One region of the Caballeronia sp. LZ024 genome, then DNA from elsewhere that is predicted to be linked to it. Evidence: riboswitches for the same ligand, from Rfam matches in the RefSeq annotation. Region 1 holds a riboswitch; each other region holds the start of a gene.
What was found. A riboswitch is a leader RNA that binds a small molecule or an ion and turns the genes downstream of it on or off. The one in region 1 is predicted to bind cobalamin.
Positions count from the first base shown of each region.

Region 2: linked by a shared signal. The riboswitch ahead of cobW (cobalamin biosynthesis protein CobW) and the one ahead of QCE48_RS03250 (TonB-dependent receptor domain-containing protein) in region 1 are both predicted to bind cobalamin.
Region 3: linked by a shared signal. The riboswitch ahead of cobG (precorrin-3B synthase) and the one ahead of QCE48_RS03250 (TonB-dependent receptor domain-containing protein) in region 1 are both predicted to bind cobalamin.

Region 1 is NZ_JARUXL010000001.1:664,360-671,731, reverse strand. It holds gene cobT (nicotinate-nucleotide--dimethylbenzimidazole phosphoribosyltransferase) at 1-205, opposite strand, end outside; gene QCE48_RS03260 (ABC transporter ATP-binding protein) at 228-1,013, opposite strand; gene QCE48_RS03255 (FecCD family ABC transporter permease) at 1,010-2,062, opposite strand; gene QCE48_RS03250 (TonB-dependent receptor domain-containing protein) at 2,062-3,933, opposite strand; cobalamin riboswitch at 4,024-4,319, opposite strand; gene QCE48_RS03245 (ATPase) at 4,539-4,928, shown strand; gene QCE48_RS03240 (cell division protein ZapA) at 4,925-5,239, shown strand; RNA gene ssrS (6S RNA) at 5,354-5,535, shown strand; gene QCE48_RS03230 (EVE domain-containing protein) at 5,626-6,084, shown strand; gene QCE48_RS03225 (SIMPL domain-containing protein) at 6,167-6,898, shown strand; gene lgt (prolipoprotein diacylglyceryl transferase) at 6,938-7,372, opposite strand, start outside.
Region 2 is NZ_JARUXL010000004.1:697,493-704,864, reverse strand. It holds gene QCE48_RS25390 (CbtB-domain containing protein) at 1-124, shown strand, start outside; gene QCE48_RS25385 (CbtA family protein) at 134-901, shown strand; gene QCE48_RS25380 (DUF1289 domain-containing protein) at 898-1,188, opposite strand; gene QCE48_RS25375 (cobyrinate a,c-diamide synthase) at 1,191-2,489, opposite strand; gene cobO (cob(I)yrinic acid a,c-diamide adenosyltransferase) at 2,504-3,106, opposite strand; gene QCE48_RS25365 (cobalamin biosynthesis protein) at 3,103-3,525, opposite strand; gene cobA (uroporphyrinogen-III C-methyltransferase) at 3,522-4,304, opposite strand; cobalamin riboswitch at 4,461-4,698, opposite strand; cobalamin riboswitch at 4,755-5,051, shown strand; gene cobW (cobalamin biosynthesis protein CobW) at 5,154-6,233, shown strand; gene cobN (cobaltochelatase subunit CobN) at 6,238-7,372, shown strand, end outside.
Region 3 is NZ_JARUXL010000004.1:686,578-693,949, forward strand. It holds gene QCE48_RS25310 (cobalt-precorrin-5B (C(1))-methyltransferase) at 1-760, opposite strand, end outside; gene cbiE (precorrin-6y C5,15-methyltransferase (decarboxylating) subunit CbiE) at 784-1,986, opposite strand; cobalamin riboswitch at 2,069-2,246, shown strand; gene cobG (precorrin-3B synthase) at 2,374-3,609, shown strand; gene QCE48_RS25325 (precorrin-8X methylmutase) at 3,602-4,228, shown strand; gene QCE48_RS25330 (precorrin-2 C(20)-methyltransferase) at 4,225-4,953, shown strand; gene cobJ (precorrin-3B C(17)-methyltransferase) at 4,941-6,635, shown strand; gene QCE48_RS25340 (VWA domain-containing protein) at 6,602-7,186, opposite strand; gene QCE48_RS25345 (ATP-binding protein) at 7,300-7,372, opposite strand, start outside.

The DNA.
Region 1 (7,372 bases):
CGATACCGTGATCGCCCGCGAACACGATCATCGCGGGACGTTCGATGCGCGGCTTCGTCGTCTGCTGGATCAGGCCGATTTGGAGCGCGAGCGATTCGAGGCGGCCGAGACTGCCCGGCGGTTTCGTCTTCGTATCGATGATGTGTTGCAGTTCGGCCTGCAAAGCGCGGTCGAGCGGTTGCGGAAGGTCCTGGATGAGCGACATCGGTTCGTCCTTTGAAAGCGGTTCAGTCCGGGAAGCGGGGCACGAGCGCTTCGTGACCGTCCTGGCGGATCAGCGTGAGCGGATAGCCGAACGCGGCGCTCGCGCGCTCCGCGCTCAGTACCTCGCGAGCGGGGCCGGCGTGCGCGCGGCCCGCGCCGTCGAGCAGGAGCGCATGCGTCGCGTAACGGCGCGCGAGGTTGAGATCGTGACACGAGAAGATCACCGTGCGCGTATCGCCGCGCTCGCGCATCCATGCGTCGAGCGCGTGCAGGCAGTCGATCTGGTGATGCAGGTCCAGATGCGAAAGCGGTTCATCGAGCAACAAGAGCGGCGCGTCCTGACACAGCGTCGCGGCCAGCGCGACGCGCTGCCGCTCGCCGCCCGACAGCGACAACACGTCGCGCGCGGCGAACGCAGCGAGCCCGAGCCGGTCGAGCGCCGCGTGCGCGGCGTGGCGGTCCGCTTCGCTTTCCCAGCCCCCGCCGGTCAGATGCGGAAAGCGGTTGAGCATCACGATGTCGAGCACGGTCGCATCGAACGCATCGTGGCTGCTTTGCGGCATCAGCGCACGACGCCGCGCGAGGTCGGCGGCGCGCCAGTCGTCGAGATCGACGCCATCGAGCGATACCGAACCTGCCAGCGCCTTCGACAGACCGGCCAGCGCGCCGATGAGCGTCGTCTTGCCCGCGCCGTTCGGCCCCGCGATGCACCAGATTTCGCCGGGCGCGAAGGTCTGCGTGAGCGATTCGACGAGCGTGCGGCTCGCGGCCTGCAACATGAGGCCGGTGACGCGAAGGCTCGCGTTCATCGCGGCCTCCGCAGCAGCATCCAGAGAAAGACGGGCACGCCGATCAGCGCCGTGATCACGCCGACGGGCAACTGCGCCGGCGCGATGGCCGTGCGCGCGATCAGGTCCGCGCCCATCACCGCGACGCCGCCGCCGAGCGCGGCGGCGGGCATCAGCATGCGCTGGTCGTTGCCGAACGCAAGCCGCAGCACGTGCGGCACGACGAGCCCGACGAAGCCGATCGTGCCCGCCGTCGTCACGGCCGCTGCCGCCGCGAGCGACGCCACGAGATAGATGAAGAGGCGCAGGCGCACGACGGGCACGCCGAGCGCCTGCGCGGCGGCATCGCCGCGCAGCAGCACGTTGAGCTGCGGCGCGACGGGCACGACGACGACGAACGCGACGGCCAGCGCGACGAGCGCGGTCCACGGTGTCGCGACGCCGTTCAGGTCGCCGGTCAGCCAGAAGACCATGCCGCGCAGGCGGCTCTCCGGCGCGAGCGCGAGCATCAGCGTGATGAGCGCGCCCCAGCCCGCGGCGATCACCGCGCCCGTCAGCAGCAGACGCGGCGAGGCGTCCTGCGGCTCGCCGCGCCACAACTCGCGGCGCGCCAGGCCGAGCACGAGCAGGATCGACAGCAAGGCGCCTGCGAACGCGGCCACGTCGACGCTCCACCACGGCATCGACACCAGCATCGCGCCGAGCGCGAAGGTTGCCGCGCCGCCGGACACGCCGAGCACGTAGGGCTCCGCAAGCGGATTACGCAGAAGCACTTGCAGCAGCGCGCCGGCCATCGCCAGCAGCGCACCCGAGGCAAAGCCGGCGAGCGCGCGCGGCAGGCGCAGGCTCAGCACGATCTCGTCGATCACATCGGACGACGATGCGCGCGCATGCAACAACGCGTCGATCACCCGCAGCGGCGGCAGCGCAAAGCTGCCGAGCGCGAGCGACGCCACGAACACGACGAGCGCCGCCACCGCGAGCGCGCTCCAGATCGCGGCGGCGCGGCCCGCGTTCATGCCGCGCGCGGGCGGGCTCCCGGTGCTCACGTCAGCGCGCACCGTTCGCATCAGAGCTGCCGCCAGCCGATCGTGAGATACGCGCCGCGACGCGGCGTGTTGTACGAGTAAGCGAGTTCATAGTCCTTGTCGAACAGGTTGTCGATGCGCGCGTCCACGTACCACGACTTCGTGATGTCATAACGCGCCGACAGGTTCACGAGGCCGTAGCCCGCGAGCGTCGACTCGTAGTCGCTGCGCGCGCCGCTCACGATCCATTCGCCGCCCACGCGCCAGTGGCCGATCAAGCGATGCGCCGTGAACGCCGCGAAACGGCGCGCGCGGCGCGTGAGTTCCTCGTGATTCGTCTCGTCGACGGGATTTTGCAGCGTGAAGCTCGCGCGCACGTCGGTGGCGCCGACCTGCCCCGCCCACGATCCCTCGATGCCCTGCACCTTCGCGCGCCCCACGTTCTGCGCGATATAGAAGCCGCTGCCATCGGCGACATAATCGATCAGGTTCGAATAGCGCGTCTGGAACGCGGTGAGACGCAGCACGCCAAGCGCCGACGACGCGTACTGCAACGCCGCTTCCACCGAATGACTGCGCTCGGGCTGGATCGACGGATTGCCAGAGAACGGATAGTACAGATCGTCGAAGCTCGGGGCGCGAAACGATGCGGCGTAGCTTGCGCTCGCCTTCCAGTGCGCGTCGAAGTTGTAGCCATAGCCGAGATAGTAGCTGTTCGCGCCGCCGAAATCGGAGTACTGGTCGCGCCGCAGGTTCGCCTGGAACTGGCTCGCGCCGATGCGCCCCACATAACCCGCGAACACCGAGTTCACATGACGGTCGGGCGCGTCGAGCTGATCGGAATCGAGCGTCTGGTCCGTGTGCTCGTAGCCGAAGAGCAGCTTGTGACCGGCCGCGAGCCGCACGTCGTTCTGCCACAGGTACTGCCGGTTCTCCGAGTTGAAGCGGTTCGTATAGACGCCGTTCTGTTCGATGTTCGCGCGGTCCTGACCCTGCGCGATCGTGAAGTGCGTCGTCCAGCGGTCGGTCAGCCGGCCGTTCGCAAAAACGGACGCCGAGCGCACGCGGTCGTGCGATTCGTTGAGATCGGACGGGCGGCCGTAGGCGTCGTCAAAACTGTTGATGCCGTTCGACTGCAAGAATCGTACGCCGCCGTCCCACTTATCCGTGAACGCATGGCGCAGCGTCGCGGCGACGCTTTCGTTCAGATAGCCGTTCGCGTTCGGGTTCGCGCCCGGTGCGAGCGCCGGATCGATCGACGAGAAGCTGTCGGTCTTTTCGCGTGAGACGGTGAAGTCGAAGGTCGTGCGGCCATCGCGGTCGAGCGCGCCGTTCACGCCGAATTGCTGGCGCTGCGTGTGATAGCTGCCGTACTCCGCTTCGACGTTCACGCGCGGCGGATGAGCGCCGCCCTCTTTCGTGAAGACCTGCACGACGCCGCCGATCGCGCCCGATCCGTACAGCGCGGACACGTTGCCGTTCACCACTTCGATGTGGTCGATTTCGTCGAGCATCAGTTGCGAGAGCTGTGCGGCGCCGAGTCCCGCCGACTCGACGCGCACGCCGTCGATCAAGACGAGCGACTGCGACGACGCGGCGCCGCGCACGTAAAGGCCCGAGGTCGCGCCCGGCCCGCCGTTGCGCGTGATCTGCACGCCGGGGGCGAGGGCCAGCAGACCGAGCGCATCGGAGGCGTTGGTATCGGCGATGTCCTGCGCGTCGAAGAGCGAGGTCTGCGCGATCGTGTCGGCGAGCGGCTCGCTTGCGCGCGTCGCGGTCACGACGACGGGCGCGAGCGTCGTCGTCCCTGCATGGCCGTCGGCCGGATCGATGGATTGCGCGGACGAAGCGAACGGCATGCCACAGGCGACGAGCAGCACCGGACGCGCCGCGCGGGCGAAGATTGAAGACATGTGTGAAGCGTTTCCTGTCGATGACGAGCGCGGCCCGCTCCCCGCGGGCTTCATGCGCGTATCGGCACGGCGCGCGGAACAAGGCAAAGCGCGACGCACCCGACTCCTGGCCGGTATCCGGGCTGGCGACAGCATCGTCCCGCCTTCCCGCGCGTTGGCGCAGTGGCATTTAACGTTTGCCTCGGCCGCCTGTTTCAAGTGACGAAAAATGCGGGCAAAAACACGGGCAAAACGTATCGGGGACGACTTGCAACTTGCGTTGCGGTCGCTTACCGTTGCGGGGGCAGCACAGGTTGGCTCGTCCTTGCCGGACTTCGCTCCCTGTTTCCCGTTTGACTGCGTCCGCTTCGAAGGCGAACGCGAGCACCAAAAGTGCGGCAAGTTTAGGAGCCACGCCCGCGAGCGTCAAGAAAGCGGCGCGGATGCAAGAGGTCGGCGCGCGCTGCGATTGACGCGACGCAACGACCCGCTCTATCCACACACGTATTGCGCTGAAGAAATGCGTTTTTGCGCATGAAGGCGTGCTGTTACGTCTCGAAACGAGACATTTATCGGAAGCTCGGTTGAACCGCGCTAAAATGCGAGGTCTTTAGAGGACGCAGCACATGCTCAACGAACTCGAATCACTTTCACAGAACATCGGCCGGCTGATCAAGATCAGCGAGCGCCATCATCAGGCCCACCGCGCACTCGAAGAACAACTCGACCAGGTGCGTGCCGACTTCGCCGCCGTGCAGGTCGAACTCGCGCAGGTGCGCGAAGAGCGCGACACGCTGCAGGCGGAACGCGACGGACTCTCGGCGAAGATCGACGACGCGCAGGTGCGCCTGAACGCCATCCTCGAAAAACTGCCGCGCGCGAAAGCCGCGCCCGAGCCCGACAATCAAATGGATCTCCTTGGCCCCGATGCGTCGGCCGATTCTTCGTCTGATGCGCCCGAACACGCGCACGCCGGCGAGATGAACGGTGAACACAGCCACGGAGAAAAAGCATGAGCACCAAACAGATCGAAGTCTCCATTCTCGGCCAGCAATACCGTCTCGCGTGCTCGGCCGAAACCGAAGACGCACTGCGCGAAGCCGTGGCCCGCGTCGATGCAGAGATGAACAAGGTGCGCAATGCAAGCAGCGTGCGCGGCACGGACCGCATCGCGGTGATGGCGGCGCTCTCGCTGGCGTCGGAATTGCTTAAGCTGCAGAACAGCGTGCGTCATGGCGAGGCCTTCCCCGCCGAAGAAATCCGCCACACGGTGCACCGGATGAACGAGCAACTGGGCGCCGTCATCGCGCAATATGAAGCGCAGTGAGCACGGTCTCGCGACGAGCATGCTCATCACATGGCCGCCAGCGTGACAAGCGTTCTTAAATCGCGAAAGCTTAAAGTCGTTGCTGCATCCGACTGGCGATTGGTGTAGAGTTAGTACTCCCTGCCTGGTTCGCCAAGGTCATATATTCCTTGAACCAATGCCATTGTGCACGGTTGCGGAAATTTGTAGCACGGGCGCGCGCGTCACTCTGTCTGATGTACCCGAAGTGCTGCTTACTGCGACCAATCTTGAACCCCGGTTCAGGATGCCGGCCTAGCGGCTGAGGCGGGGACCTTATCTGAAACGGCATCGGTTTTTCCGATGCCGTTTTTCTTTGGCTGCCCGGTTGGCAGGCTGCTCAACACGCTCTCACATTCACATCGATCATGCGTTACTGGCTGATGAAGTCCGAACCGGACGAAGCGAGCATCGATCATCTCGCGCACGCGCCGAAGAAAACCCTGCCGTGGACCGGCGTGCGCAACTATCAGGCGCGCAACTTCATGCGCGACGCGATGCAGGTCGGCGACCGCGTGCTCTTCTATCATTCGAGCTGCCCGCAGCCCGGCATCGCGGGTCTCGCGGAGGTCGTCTCGACGGCGTATCCCGATCCCACGCAGTTCGATCCGAAGAGTTCCTACTACGATCCGAAGTCGACGCAGGAAACGCCGCGGTGGCTTCTCGTCGATGTGCGCTTCGTGAAGAAGACGCCGCTCGTCGCGCTCGCGACGCTGCGCGAACACAAGGAACTCGCCGACATGCAAGTGCTCGCGAGAGGCAATCGTCTCTCCATCACGCCCGTGACCGAAGCGCAATGGCGCTTCATCACCGAGCATCTCGTCTAAACGCGCGCAGGAACTTCGCGCGCTCGCGAGCCGCCTAAGTGACGTCGCAAATCAAGCGATTCCACACTCCCGGAGTTCCACGATGATCAAAAACAAAACCGCGTTCGCGCTCGCGGCCGCCGCCATTTCGAGCGCGGCGCTCACGATGTCGGCGACGGTCGCCGCGCAAACCGTGCTCACGCAGCCACAGCCTTCGGGCGTGCTGTCGCTGTCGGCGCAGGCGAGCACCGAAGTGCCGCAGGACACCGTCAACATCACGCTCTTCTACGAACAGGAAGCGCAGGACGCATCGTCGCTCACGACCACGCTCAACCAGCGCGCCGACGCTGCGTTGCGCACCGCAAAGGGCGTCGAGGGCGTGACGGCGCGTAGCGGCTCGTTCACCGTGTTCCCGTCGACCGATCGCGACGGCCGCATTTCCGCCTGGCGCGGCCGCACCGAAGTCGTACTGGAATCGCATGATTTCGCGGCGGCATCGAAGCTCGCGGGCAAGATGAGTTCGTCGATGCAGGTCGGCAATGTCGCGTTCTCGCTGTCGCCGCAGGCCCAGCGCGCGGCCGCGCAAAAGCTCTCGACGCAGGCGATCGACTCGTTTCGCCAGCAGGCGCAGGCCTCGGCGCAGGCGTTCGGCTACAGCGGCTATTCGATCCGCGAAGTCAGCGTGAATCACGACGGCTCGTCGCCGCGTCCCGTGATGATGATGCAGGCGCGCGCGATGAGCGCCGATGCGAAGATGGCCGCGCCCATGGCCTTCGAGGCGGGCACCTCGACCGTGACGGTCAACGTGTCGGGGTCGGTGCAGATGGCGCGCTAACGGAACGGCGCCTCGCGATGGCGAGGCGTCGTTCATGCGTCAGGCCGCGTTCGCGGGCTTCGACGGCAATCGCCCGTCGCGCCGGTAGGCCCAGATCATCATCGCGATCCCCACGACGATCATCGGCAGCGAAAGCCACTGGCCCATCGAGAAGCCGAGCGCGAGAAGGCCGAGATAATCGTCGGGCTCGCGCGCGAACTCCACCGTGAAGCGCGCCAGTCCATAGCCGATCAGAAAGAGCGCGGAGCCCGCGCCCACGGGCCGCGGTTTGCGCGAGAACGTCCAGATCACGATGAAGAGCACGAGTCCTTCCAGCGCGATCTCGTACAACTGCGACGGATGGCGCGGCAACATGTGATAGCGCTCGAAGATCTCCGTCAGATGCCAGCGCAGGTCCGCTTGCGGGTGCTTGGCGAGCCAGATCGCATCGTCGTTCGATGCGCCCGGGAAGAGCATCGCCCACGGCGCGTTCGG
Region 2 (7,372 bases), on a different contig from region 1:
CATTCTGCTGATCGCGATTTACTTCGTCGGCGCGGAGCAGGGCGCGATTTCCATCTTCTCGGGCACCTATATCCACGAATTCGTCCACGACGGGCGCCATCTGCTCGGCTTTCCCTGTCACTGAGGACGCACGATGATTCGCACTCTGTTGATACGCGGCATGATCGCGGGATTGATCGCGGGCCTCATCGGCTTCGGGTTTGCGAAGATGTTCGGCGAGCCGCCGGTCACGCGCGCCATCGCGTTCGAAGCGCAGCACGAGCATGCGGAACATTCGCATGATCAGGCGGCGGGCGCTTCGCACAACCACGGCGATGAAGAGGAACTCGTGAGCCGCGGCACGCAGGCGGGACTCGGGTTGCTCACGGGCGTCGCGGTGTTCGGCACGGCGCTCGGCGGGCTGTTCTCGCTCGTCTTTGCATTCGCGTATGGACGCCTCGGCGCGTTGCGCGCACGCGGCACGTCGGCGCTGCTCGCGCTCTTCGGCTTCGTGAGCGTCGCGGTGGTGCCGTTCATCAAATACCCGCCGAATCCGCCCGCAGTCGGCGATCCGGAGACGATCGGCGCGCGCACGGCGCTTTTCTTCGGCATGGTCGCGATGTCGATTGCTGCGGCGGTGCTCGCCGTATGGCTGCAAAAGCGCATGCGCGCGCAGCATGGCGGATGGAACGCGACCTTGATCGCGAGTGCCGTGTATGTCGTGTTGATCGCGGTCGTGCAGTTCGTGCTGCCTACCATCGACGAAGTGCCGGCGGACTTCTCCGCCTCGCTGCTGTGGAACTTCCGCATCGCGGCGCTCGGCATTCAGGCGCTGCTCTGGTCGACGCTCGGACTGGTCTTCGGCGTGCTCGCCGCGCGCGAGCTGGAACGCGCGCCGGCGCGGCGCGTGGCACACGCTTAATGCTCGATCGGCGGGTCGATCGAATCGAAAGGCGGCTCGTCGAGCCGCCTTTTTTCATGCCGCTCGACGAGCGTATCGAAGAGCGCGAGTTTCGCCGCGTCGTCCATCGTCTTCCACGCCTTGATCTCCGCGCGATTCCTGAAGCATCCTTCGCAGAGGCCCGTCGCCTGATCGAGGCGGCACACGTTCGTGCACGGCGAGCCGATCGGCTGCTGCGATTTCGCGCGCTCGATCGTAAAGGCGAGTTCGAGCGGCGGTTCTTTTTCGACGATCGTTGCAGGGGTCATTGTCATAGCGGTTCGCCGCGAAAGAGCGCGGCAGCGGCAGCCGGATTCGACGGCCAGTAAGCGTGCATGTACGTCGCGATGACCGCTCCGCGCCGGTACAGCGCTTCGCCCGCCGCGCCGGTGGTCGCGTGCGTCGCGGTCAAAAGCGGCTGCATCGGTGTGGCGACGCTCGAATAGTGAAACGTGTGGCCGGTCAGCGTGCCGTGCGACGTTTCGATGCGCTGCATCGCGAGCCGTGTAAGGCGCGGCTGCATCGCGGCTTCGCCGGGGATGAGGCCAAGCATTGTGTGCTGCGCACCGTCGATCGTCTTCAGCGCATCGAGCAGATAAAGCATGCCGCCGCATTCCGCTACGACCGTTCGTCCGCGCTGCGTGTGCTTCCTGATCGAGGCCGCCGAGCGCGCATTGTGCACGAGCGTCGCCGCGTGCAGTTCGGGATAGCCGCCGGGAAGATAAAGCGCGTCGGCATCGTCCGGCACGGGTTCGTCGGCGAGCGGCGAGAACGTTTCGACGCGCGCGCCCATCGCGTGAAGCAGGTCGAGGTTCGCGGGATAGATGAACGAGAACGCGGCATCGCGCGCGATGGCGATGCGCATGCCGTCGAGAAGACGCGGCGGCGCGTCGTGCGCCTGGTCCTCGAATGTGACCGCGGGCGGCAACTCGCCGAGCGCGGTCTTCGCGATGGCGTCGGCCGCGCGATCGAGACGCGCGTCCAGATCGGCGATTTCCGCCGCCTGCGTGAGACCGAGATGACGGTCGGGCAGCGCGATGTCGGCGGCATTCGACAGATGCCCGCAATAGCGCAAGCCTTCGGGCAACGCTTCGCCGACCATCTGCGCATGCCGCGCGGACGCCACCTTGTTCGCGAGCACGCCATGAAACGGCAACTCGGGACGATAACGCGCGAGCCCGAATGCGACCGCGCCGAAGGTCTGCGCCATGCCGTGCGCGCCGATCACGGCGAGCACCGGCACGCCGAACGCGATGGCGAGATCGGCGCTGCTCGGCGTGCCGTCGAAGAGACCCATCACGCCTTCGATCAGGATCAGGTCGGCCTCGCGCGCGGCATCGGCCAGCAGCGCGCGGCACGCGCCGGTTCCCACCATCCAGAGATGCAGCGAGTAGACGGGCGACCCCGACGCGCGTTCGAGGATCATCGGGTCGAGGAAGTCGGGACCGGTCTTGAACACGCGCACGCGCAGCCCTTGCCGCGTGTGATGGCGCGCGAGCGCGGCGGTAACCGTGGTCTTGCCCTGATGCGAGGCAGGCGCGCTGATGAAAAGGGCGGGGCAGGTGTGCATCGGATCGATCGCCTTCAGTACTCGACGCCGCGTTGCGCCTTCACGCCCTGCTCGCGATACGGATGCTTGACGAGCCGCATCTCGGTGACGAGATCGGCGGCTTCGATCAGCGCATCGGGCGCATGACGGCCGGTGACGACCACATGCAGCGTCGCGGGCCGCGCGTTCAGCACGCCAAGCACTTCATCGAGCGGCAGGTATTCGTACTTAAGCACCGTGTTGAGCTCGTCGAGGACGACCATCTGGTACTCGCCGCTCTTGATCATGTCGCACGCGGCGTCCCAGCCCTTCCTCGCGGTGGCGATGTCGGCCTCGCGGTTCTGCGTGTTCCAGGTGTAGCCGTCGCCCATCGTGACGAAGTCGCAGTTCGCGATCGCGCCGAGGAAATCGCGCTCGGACGTATGCAGCGCGCCCTTGATGAACTGCACGACGCCGAGCTTCATCCCGTGGCCGAGCACGCGCACGGCCATGCCGAACGCGGCCGTCGTCTTGCCCTTGCCGTTGCCGGTGTTGACGATCAGCAGGCCCTTCTCGTGATCGGCGGCGGCCTGCTTCTTCTCGTGGCCTTCCTTGCGACGCTGCGTCATGCGCAGGTGCGATTCGGTATCGGTTTTCATGCGTGGCTCTTCGAATGATGAATTGAGTGATCGGCGGCGATGGCGACGGTCACATCGTCGACGATCGTCTTCGGCACGACGATGCGTCCCTCGTGCGACGCGAGCAGCGCGCACGGTTCGCAGACACCGCCGACGCCCAGATGCTTGCGGACCTGCGCGGACGCCCGTGCGTGCGTGTCGACGCCTTCGATCTGTTGCGCCGTGAAAAGCTGCAGCGTCAGGCGATGGCGCTCGCAGAACGCGAGCAGCGCGGCCCCGTCGGACTTGCCTTCGATGCTCGCCACCGCGCGCACGTTGGCGAGTGCATGCGCGCCGGGCGCATCGAGCGCATCGAGTGCACGCTGCACGGCGGCTTCGATCTCCTCGACGCTCACGCCGCGCCGGCAGCCGATGCCGAGCACGATGGAAAGCGTCGTCATGACGTGCCTGCCGATGCATCGAGCGCGCTTGCGATGCCGAGTCCCGCCACCGATCCGATCACGACGATGGCGGGCGCGCCGAGCGCGGCCGCCTTGACGGCATCGGGCAGCTTTTCGAGCGGCGCAAGCAGATGACGCTGTTCGGGACGCGTGGCGGCTTCGATGGCGGCGGCGGGCGTCTGCGGATCGAGGCCGGCCGCGATCAGCGCCGCGACGATGTCAGCAAGCCGCCGCATGCCCATATAGATGACGAGCGTCATTTTTGTCGCGGCGAGCGCGGCCCAGTCGGGTTCCCGGCTGCCGTCGCCGCTGCCGGCATCCTTGCTTGCGCCATGCCCCGTCACGAACACGACGCCCATCGCATGATCGCGATGCGTGAGCGGAATGCCGATGGCGGCCGGTGCCGCGATGCCCGCAGTGATGCCGTGGATCACGCCGACCTGCACGCCCTCGGCGGCGAGCGCCTGCATTTCCTCGCCGCCACGCCCGAACACGAACGGATCGCCGCCCTTCAGTCGCGCGACGCGGCGTCCCGCATGCACGTGCGCGAGCATCAGTTCGAGGATGACGGGCTGCGGTGTCGAAGGCTGGCCGCCGCGCTTGCCCACATAGGTGATGAGCGCATCGCTGCGGGCGAACGCGAGCACGTCGGGGCTGACGAGATCGTCGACGAGCACGACGTCGGCTTCCGACAGCGCCTTGACGGCCTTGAGCGTCATCAGTTCGACGTCGCCGGGGCCTGCGCCGATCAGGTCGACGCGGCCTTGCGGCGCGGTCATGCGGCACCTCGCCGGTTCGGGCGATGGCGCCATGCAGGTTCCGCACGTTCGCGCGCGATAGCTGGATTCATGTGATGCGTCTGGGATGCAGTGCGCACCGCGGTCCGTCCCTCGCGGACGCGGGCGTTCGGCCAGGGCAACGGTGCGATGCACGCGTTGCCGGCCACTTGCGCTGGCCGGTATCCGGGCTTGCGACTCACTCCGTTCGCCTTCCCGCTCGTCGCCTCGCAGTGGCCGTGAAGAGAATGCGCGGCAGGTTGAGCCGCTAGTCGCGTACCGTTGCGGGGACAGCACAGATTGGCACTTGGCCCTGAGGCTATTGTGCTCCTGTTTCCCGTTTGACTATGCGGGCCTCGACGAGCCGCGCATGAGCACCAGACGCGGGGGAAAGATAACACAGGAGGGGCGCGGGAAGGGGCGTCCTTTCTTGACGCTCGTGCGCTTGCAGCCTAGACTTGCTCGCATTCTGGTGCTCGCGCGCGTTGCTCTTCGCGCGCGGTTAAACGGGAAGCAGGAAGCGTCCGGTCCGCCACGGATCGTCGCCAACCTGCGCTGCCCCCGCAACGGTAAGCGAAAGCCGCACGTCGCGCATCGTATCGATGTCGCGCGCGCGGCCATGCCGGCTTCGGTGCACGTGCGTTCGCCGCATCTGCATTGCTCCACTGCGCGTTTGTCATGCCCATCGCGCGGGAAGGTGAAGCGGCGTTTTCGTCAGCCCGGATACCGGCCAGACAACAGAACGGATCGTCGTCGCGGGGATGCGGCGCGCGGTTCAATTCCTCATGACGCCTGGCGCTTCGCGCATGACACGTATCGCCAGGGCGCAGCAGAACACTCACGGAGCAACGGATGCAAACGCGCAAAATCCCGGTGACGGTCGTAACCGGCTTTCTCGGCAGCGGCAAGACCACGCTCATGCGGCATATTCTCTCGCACGCCAATGGTCTGCGCATTGCAGTGATCGTCAACGAATTCGGCGAGCTTGGCATCGACGGCGAGATTCTCAAGGGCTGCGGCATCGGCTGCGAAGATGAACCGTCGTCGGGCGAACGCAATCTCTATGAGCTTGCGAACGGGTGCCTCTGCTGCACCGTGCAGGAAGAGTTCTATCCGGTCATGGAGCAGCTCGTCGAGCGGCGCGATGCCATCGATCACGTGCTGATTGAGACGTCCGGGCTCGCGTTGCCGAAGCCGCTCGTGCAGGCGTTCAACTGGCCGTCGATCAAGAATGCGTTCACGGTCGATGCCGTCGTGACCGTCGTTGACGGACCGGCTGCGGCGAGCGGCCAGTTCGCCGCGAACCCGCAAGCCGTCGATGCGCAGCGGCGCGCCGATCCGAATCTCGATCATGAATCGCCGCTGCACGAGTTGTTCGAAGACCAGTTGGCATCGGCCGATCTCGTGATCCTCAACAAGACCGATCTCATCGACGAAACCGCGCAGGCCAAGGTCGAAGCGCTGATTCGCGGCGAGATTCCGGCCGAAGTGAAAATCGTGCCCGCGCACATGGGACAGCTTGACCTGCATGCGTTGCTCGGGCTGCAATCCGCGTCGGAAGACACGATCCATCTGCGCCACGATCACCACGGCTCGCCCGATGAAGAAGGCCACGCCGATCATCATCACGACGACTTCGATTCGGTCGTCGTGAGCGCGCAAGTGGAGTCGCGCGAGCAGGTCGTCGCGGCGTTGCAGATGCTCGTCGAAGCGAACACGATTTATCGCGTGAAGGGTTTTGCCGCGCTGCCGGGCGCGCCGATGCGGCTCGTCGTGCAGGGCGTCGGCAAGCGCTTCGACAGTTACTTCGACCGCCGCTGGAAAGCAGGCGAAGCGGCAAGCCGGTTCGTGCTGATCGGCGAGGATCTCGACCAGCCCGCGTTGCAGGAAGCGCTGACGTCCGCGCTGTCCCGCGTTCCTGCGCAGGCGTAAGGCGATGCATCTGCTGCGCACGACGCCGGGCGGATTCGTCGATGACGCAGCGGGCGTCATGCGCATCGAGCAGACGCCCGCGCCGATCGTCGTGCTGAGTTCCGCCGACACCACGCTCTCGCTGCTCGCGAGCGCGGTGCCGCGTCTGGAAGCGGGCTTTCCGGCGGTGCGGCTCGCGAACCAGGCGTTCCTGCGCCAACCGGCGTCGGTGGACTTCTACGTCGACGATGTGTTGCGCCATGCGCGCGTCGTGATCGTGGACCATCTTGGCGGCGAAGCCTACTGGCCCTACGGTATCGAACGCATCGTCGCGCTCGCGAAGCGTGAGAAGCAGACGCTCGTGATGTTCTCCGGCGACCTTCAGGAAGACCCGAACCTCGTCGCGAAGAGCACGGCCGATCCCGCGTTCTGCCACGAACTCTGGCGTTATCTGCGCGAAGGCGGCGCGCAGAACGCGGAAGAGTTCTTGCGCGCGATCGGTCATCGCGCGTTCGGCTGGGGCCGCGAAGCGCGTGCGCCGAGCGCGTTGCCCACGGTCGCGCTTTATCATCCGGCACGCGAAGTGGCGACCATCGACGACTGGCGCGCGCGCTGGACCGAAGGCGCGCCGGTGGTGGCGATACTGTTCTATCGCGCGCATCTGCAATCGGGCAATACGGCCGTGTTCGATGCGCTCGTCGACGCGCTCGAAGCCGAGGGCATGAATCCGTTGCCGATCGCGATGTCGTCGCTGAAGGACGCGGTGAGCCGCGAAGTCGTGCAGCAGTTGTGCGCGGATCATCGCGCATCGCTCGTGCTGAATACGACGGCGTTCGCCGCCGGCGTGATCGACGATCCGGCGCCGTTCGAACTGGCAGGCGATGCGCCGGTGCTTCAGGTGATCCTGAGCGGCGGCAATCGCGACGACTGGCTGAAGGACAACCACGGTCTGAACTCGCGCGATGTCGCGATGCATGTCGCGCTGCCCGAAGTCGACGGCCGCATCATCACGCGCGCGATCAGCTTCAAGGGGCTCGCGTATCACTGCAAGCACACGCAGGTGGATGTCGTGCGTTATCAGCCGGACCACGAACGCGTGCGTTTCGTCGCCGAACTGAGCCGCCGATGGTCTCATCTGCGATCGACCGCGAATGCGCAGA
Region 3 (7,372 bases), on a different contig from region 1:
CGCGTCGCAGATGCTTGAGCACCGCGCCGGCGAAGTCGCCCATTTCGACGAGCGCGATGTCCGGCAGTCCGTAGTGCGCGCGCATCGCGTCCTCGCTCTGGTTGCCGGTGCACGCGGCGATGTGCGTGTAGCCGTTGGCGCGCGCGACGTCGATGCCCTGATGGATCGACGCGATATACGCCGAGCACGAAAACGGCCGGACGATGCCGGTCGTGCCGAGAATCGACAATCCGCCGACGATGCCGAGCCGCGGATTCATCGTCTTCTGGGCGAGCGCCTCGCCGTTCTCGACGCCGATCGTGACGTCGAAGCCGCCGGTAAAGCCGTGTTCGCGCGCGAGCGCTTCGATGTGGTCGGTCATCAATCTGCGCGGCACGGGATTGATGGCCGGCTCGCCGATCGCGAGCGCGAGGCCCGCGCGCGTAACCGTGCCGACGCCCGGCCCGGCGAAGAACCGCACGCCCGGTTTCGACGACAGCCGCACGCGCGCGAACACGATGGCGCCGTGCGTGACGTCGGGATCGTCGCCGGCGTCCTTCACCGTGGCCGCTTCCGCGATGTTGCTGTCGCCGGTCCCGTGCCGGCAGTAGACGAGCGGCATGACGACGACCTGCCCCTTCGGCAGCGTGATTTCCGCGCGCTCGCTCGCTTCGCCGCACAGCAGCAGCCGCGCGGCCGCGAGACTCGTCGCGGTGGCGCAACTGCCGGTGGTGTAACCGCTTCGGAGCGGCGCGGGATGTTCGGGCGTCTCGTCACGCATGGCTGGGTGGTCTCGATCCGAAGTCAGCGCTTGAACGCATGCAGCAGCGTGATCGGCAGCGCCTGACGCCAGGTATCGAAGGCGCCGAGCGGCTCGGCCTGCGCGACGCCGATGCGCGTCAGCTCGCCGCCATGCTGCTCGCGCCAGGCGATGAGCGTGGCTTCGCTTTGCAGCGTCACCGCATTGGCGACCAGCCGCCCGCCTGCACGCAGTCGCGACCAGCACGCATCGAGCACGCCCGGCACCGTCACGCCGCCGCCGATGAACACTGCGTCGGGCGCGGGCAGGCCGTCGAGCGCGCCGGGCGCCTCGCCCTCGATCAACTGCAAGCCCGGCACGCCGAGCGCGTCGCGATTGTGTTCGATCAGGCGCTGCCGTGCGCGATCCGCTTCGATCGCGATCGCGCGGCAGGACGGATGTGCGCGCATCCATTCGATACCGATCGAGCCGCAGCCCGCGCCGACGTCCCACAGCAGTTCGCCCGCGCGCGGCGCGAGCCGCGCGAGCGTGATCGCGCGGACATCGCGCTTGGTGAGCTGGCCGTCGTGGCGAAAAGCGTCGTCGGGAAGACCGGGGGTGAGCGGCAGGCCCGCGCCGTCGGCGTTCGCGCGGCATTCGACGGCCACCAGATTCAGCGCGGCGACGCTCGCGTGCGTCCAGTCGTCGGCACGGGCGTCGATGCGCCGCTCGTTCGCGCCGCCGAGATGCTCGAAGACGCTCATGCGGCTCGCGCCGAATCCGCGCGCGGCGAGCCACGCGGCGATCGCGGCCGGCGACGCGCCGTCGCTGCTCAAGACGAAGAGGCGCGCGCCGCGATCGAGCGATGCGTTGAGCGACGCGAGCGGCCGGCCGACGAGCGACACGCTCGCCACGTCCTGCAACGGCCACTGCAACCGCGCCGCCGCGAGCGACAGCGACGACGGCGCGGGCAACACACGCCACGCGTTCGCGTCGAGATGCCGCGCGAGCGTCCCGCCGACGCCGAACAGCATCGGATCGCCGCTCGCGAGCACGACGACCGGCCGGCTCGTTTCATGCAGCAGCGGTTCGACGGAAAACGGCTTCGGCCACGCCACGCGCCGCGCCCGCAGGCGCGCGGGCAGGAGCGCGAGATGCCGCTCGCCGCCGTAGACCGCGACGGCCGCGAGCAACGCGCGACGCGCATCGCGCCCGAGTCCGGCCCAGCCGTCTTCTCCGATTCCCACCACGGTCAGCCAGGGTGACATCCGCCGATCCTCGATTCCGGTTCTTTCATGTTTGACGCGCGCACGCAAGGGCGCGAGAAGCTTGGCGGGCGCTGAAAGCGGGCATAATACCCGCTTAGTCGGTGCCCGTTCGGGCCTAACAGGGAACACAGTGAAACTGTGGCTGCCCCCGCAATTGTACGCAGCGAGTCCGCGCTCCACTGCCACTGGTTTATACCGGGAAGGCCGGCGCGGATGGCGACCTGCCAGCCAAGAGACCTGCCGACACAGTGCTCGCGAGACGCCGATCGGGCGGGGTGTACCGATCCAGCCGTGACCGCGCGAGTCCACACGGGTTACGCTTTGACCACACATTCACACGCACCTGCGGCACCGCGAGCGTCGGCTTGTCCGGGGCTCGCGCGCATCGTGCCCGCGCGCGACGGCGGCCTGTGCCGCATTCGCCTGATGGGCGGCGAGCTGACTTCGGCGGCGGCGCACGTCGTCGCCGATGCCGCCGCGCGCCACGGTTCCGGCGTCATCGAAGCGACCAATCGCGCGAACCTGCAACTGCGCGGCATCCGCGACGACGCGCACGAAGCGCTCGTCGCGATGCTGCTCGATGCCGGTCTCGGCCCGGCGACACCCGGCGCCGACGACATCCGCAACCTGCTGCTGAGCCCCATCGCCGGCAACGAAACGCGCACGCTCGCCGAACAGATCGTCGCGGAGATGCAGCGCGACGTGCGGCTCCATGCGCTCTCGCCGAAGTTCGCGTTGCTGCTCGATGGCGGCGAGCGGCTCGCGATGCTCGATCATCCGCACGACATCTGGCTCGCGGCAATGGACGACGGCGCGCGTTTCGCATTCGGGCTTGCGGGGTGTCCGCCAGTCGCGCCCGACGATGCGCCCGCCATCGGCTCGGTCGAACGATCGCAGGCGGTGCCGCTCGTGCTCGCGCTGCTGCACGCGTTCCTCGGCCTCGCCGCGCCCGAGCAGGCGCGCATGCGCGATCTGCTCGACGCGGATTCCGTCGAACGCGTTCTGGCTGCGCTCGACGTTCCCTTCATGCGCGACGCGCGCGCGTGGCGCCGTGCTCCCGCCGATCCGGCGTTGCGCTTAGGCGCCCATGCGCAAGCCGGGCACGACGCGACGCACGTAGGCGCGCAACTGCCGCTCGGACGGCTGTCCGTAGCGTCGCTGCGTGCGCTCGCGGAACTCGCCGAAACCCACGGTTCATCCATCCTGCGCATGACGCCGTGGCAAAGCGTGCTGCTGCCCGGCGTCGAAGCGGCGCACGCGCCGTTTGTCCTCGACACGATGCGCGCGCTCGGCTTCGCCACTTCGCCTGACGCGCCGCTCGCGCGCGTGATCGCGTGCGCGGGTTCGCCGGGCTGCGCGCGCAGTCCCGCCGACACCAAAGCCGACGCGCTGCGCCTCGCCGACCGCCTGCCGCCGGGCACGGGCGAAGTCCATCTGAGCGGCTGCGCGCGTTCGTGCGCGGCGGCGCGGCCCATCGCGACGACGCTCGTCGCCGTGTCGCCCGGCCGCTACGACCTTTTTCAGCACGCAGCGCAATCGAACACGGACGCGCGCTGCATCGCCCGCAACATCACGATCGAAGAGGCGGCCGCCTGGCTCGCCCGGAGCACTGCCGATGCTTGATTACATTCGCGATGGACAGGAAATCTATCGCCAGTCGTTCGCGACGATCCGCGCCGAAGCGAATCTCGCCGCCATTCCGGCCGACCTCGAAAAGCTCGCGGTGCGCGTGATTCACGCGTGCGGCATGGTCGACGCCATCGACGACCTGCGTTTTTCGCCGGGCGCGGGCGCGGCGGGCCGCGAAGCGCTCGCGGCCGGCGCGCCGATTCTCTGCGACGCGCGCATGGTCGCCGAAGGCATCACGCGCGCGCGGCTGCCGGCGAACAACCGCGTGATCTGCACGCTCGCCGACGCGTCCGTGCCCGAACGCGCCCGCGCGCTCGGCAACACGCGCTCGGCGGCAGCCGTCGAACTGTGGCTGCCGGATCTGGCGGGCAGCGTCGTCGCGATCGGCAATGCGCCGACCGCCCTCTTTCACCTGCTCGACCTGATCGATGCGGGCGCGCCCAAGCCCGCGCTGATTCTCGGCTTTCCGGTCGGTTTCATCGGCGCGGCGGAGTCGAAGGCGATGCTCGCCGCCGACAGCCGTGGCGTGCCGTTCGTCGCGTTGCAGGGACGGCGCGGCGGCAGCGCGATGGCCGCGGCCGCCGTCAACGCGCTCGCCACGGAGGCCGAATGATGAGCGGGCGTCTCTATGGTCTCGGCGTCGGTCCGGGCGATCCGGAACTCATCACGGTGAAGGCGCTGCGCCTCCTGAAAGCTGCGCCGGTGGTCGCGTACTTCGTCGCGAAGGGCAAGAAGGGCAACGCGTTCGGCATCATCGAGGCCCATCTCGACGACGCACAGACGCGCCTGCCGCTCGTGTATCCGGTGACGACAGAAGCGCTCGAACCGCCGCTTTGCTACGAGACGATCATCAGCGCGTTCTACGACGAATCGGCGCTCGCGATTGCCGATCATCTCGAAGCGGGACGCGACGTCGCGGTGATCTGCGAAGGCGATCCGTTCTTCTACGGCTCGTACATGTACCTGCACGACCGGCTCGCGGAGCGCTTTCACGCGCATGTCGTGCCGGGCGTGTGTTCGATGCTCGGCGGCGTGGCCGTGCTCGGCGCGCCGCTCGTGTATCGCAACCAGAGCTTGGCGGTGCTCTCGGGCGTGCTGCCCGAGGACGAACTGCGGCGCCGTCTCGGAGCCGCCGATGCCGCGGTCGTCATGAAGCTCGGCCGCAACTTCGAGAAAGTGCGGCGCGTCCTGGTCGAACTCGGGCTCGCGGAACGGGCGCTGTATGTGGAACGCGCGACGATGGCGAATCAGCGCATCGTGCCGCTCGATGAAGTCGATCCGATGGCGTCGCCGTATTTCTCGCTGCTGGTCGTGCCGGGGGAAAAATGGCAGGCTTGAACCGGGACGTGGCGATTGTCGCGATCGTCGTGCTTGGCCCGGGTGCGCTCGATACCGCACGTCGCATCCAGTCGGCTTATTCCGGCGCGAAGGTACACGGACTCGCGCGCCGCGTCGTTGAAGCCGATGTCGCTTTCACGGAACTCGGCGCGCATTTGCGCGCGCTGTATGCGGCCGGCACGCCGATCGTCGCGTTGTGCTCGGCGGGCATCGTGATCCGCGCGATCGCGCCGTGTCTCGCGAACAAGGGCGCCGAGCCGCCGGTGCTCGCGGTGGCCGAGGATGGCAGCGCGGTCGTGCCGCTCGTCGGCGGGCTGTCCGGCGTGAACGTCATGGCACGCGAGATCGCCAGGGCGCTCGACACCGCGCCCGCGATCACGACGAGCGGCGAATTACGCTTCGGCACGTGCCTGCTGAATCCGCCGGAAGGCTACGTCCTCGCCGATATCGAGCACGGCAAGCGCTTCGTGTCCGACCTGCTCGCGGGCGCTCCGATGCGCATCGAAGGCGCCGCGCCCTGGCTCGACGATGCCGGCCTGCCGCGCGCCCCGGACGCACGGCTCGCGATTCGCGTGACTTCGCGCATCGCGCGCCCGGGCGAAGGTGACGACCTGATGATTCATCCGCGCTGCGTCGTCGCGTGGGTCGGCGAAGCTTCGCGCGGCGACATTGCCGAACGGGTGCGCCTCGCGTTGCGCGAACACGGCATCGCGCCGCTTTCGCTCGCGGTGCTGCTGGCGCCATTGCGCGACGCGGCCTCGGAACCGCTCGCCGAAGCCGCGCGAACGCTCGGCGTGCCGCTGCGTTTCAACGCGGAACCGCCAACGGACGCGAGCGAGCGCTTCGTGTCGCAGGACATCGTGCTCGCGGTGTCGGCACGTCCCGTCGATCCGTCGACGACCGGCCGCGCGCGCGGCAAGCTGACCGTGATCGGTCTCGGCCCGGGCAGCGCGGACCTGATGGTGCCGGCGGCGAAGCAAGCGCTCGCGCAAGCCGACGACATCCTCGGCTACGACACCTATGTGCGGATGGCGGGCCCGTTTCGCGACGATCAGCGCGTCCACGGGAGCGACAACCGCGAAGAGATGCAGCGCGCGCGCCATGCGTTCGAACTCGCGAGCGAAGGGCGCCGGGTCGTGGTCGTATCGTCGGGCGACCCCGGCGTGTTCGCGATGGCGGCGGCCGTGCTCGAAGCCCTCGACCAAGCGCACGCGCGCGAGCCCGCATGGACGAGCGTCGAACTCGAGATCGTGCCCGGCGTCTCGGCCGCGCTCACGACGGCCGCGCGCGCGGGCGCGCCGCTCGGCCACGACTTCTGCATGCTGTCGCTGTCGGACAATCTGAAACCGTGGTCGATCATCGAAACGCGGCTCCGGCACGCGGCCGAGGCCGATCTCGTGATGGCGTTCTATAACCCGGTGTCGCGGGCGCGGCCGTGGCAACTGGATCGTGCGCTCGACATCGTGCGCGCGTATCGCGCGGGCGCAACGAAGGTGGTGCTCGGGCGCGACGTCGGCAGGCCGGGCGAGACGCTCGTCACGACGACGCTCGACGCCTTGCGCTCGGATCAGGTGGACATGCGCACGATGGTGATCGTCGGCTCGTCGACGACGCGCGGCTTTCCGAAGGACGCGAAAAGCGAGTGGGTCTATACGCCGCGCTGGTACTGTGAGAAACCGTAGACAAGGTCGTCGGCGCTGCTGTACTGCGCGTCCCACGCCTCGGCGAGCGACGCGCAGCGACCGAGCCGAATCGCATCGCGCTCGAAATCGACGATGACGACGCGGTCCGCATCGACGGGACGCGACGGCGTATCCGACGTGCGGCCATCCGTCAGGAGCCACAGCCAGCGCTCCTGCGCGGGCCGCTTGCGCGACGCGCGCGCGAGCACGTTCGCGGCGGTACGCACGCCGAGCGCGAGCGGCGTGCCGCCACCGCCGCCGATCGGCGCGACCCAGTGCTCGTTCCACCAGTGCGCCGCGCCCGGCTGACGACGCACTTCGGCCCGCCCGCCGCCGAAACACACGAGCGCCACCTCCGCCCGCTCGCGATACGCCCGGTCGAACAGCGCGACGAGCAGCCCCTTCGCCAGCGCGAGCCGCTTGCCCGCGAGCATCGAACCGGAGCAGTCCAGCACGAAACAATAGAGCGCCGCGCCCTCGCCGCCCTTGCGGCGAAACCGGACATGCCGCGCTTCGAGCGGCGCATGCCGTTTCGCGCGCAAGGTCTGCATCCAGTCGATGGAACGGCTCGCGCGGCCTTCGCGCGTGATCGTGCGTCCCGCCGGCTGCGATTCGAGCCATCGAAGGCGGCCTGCCTCGGCTTCCGGCCCCGGCCTTCGATGGCTCAGGCTTTTTTTGGCTGCAACGGCCTTACGTTCTTGACCGTCGCGGTTTCGACGGGTTCGGGCGGCAGATAG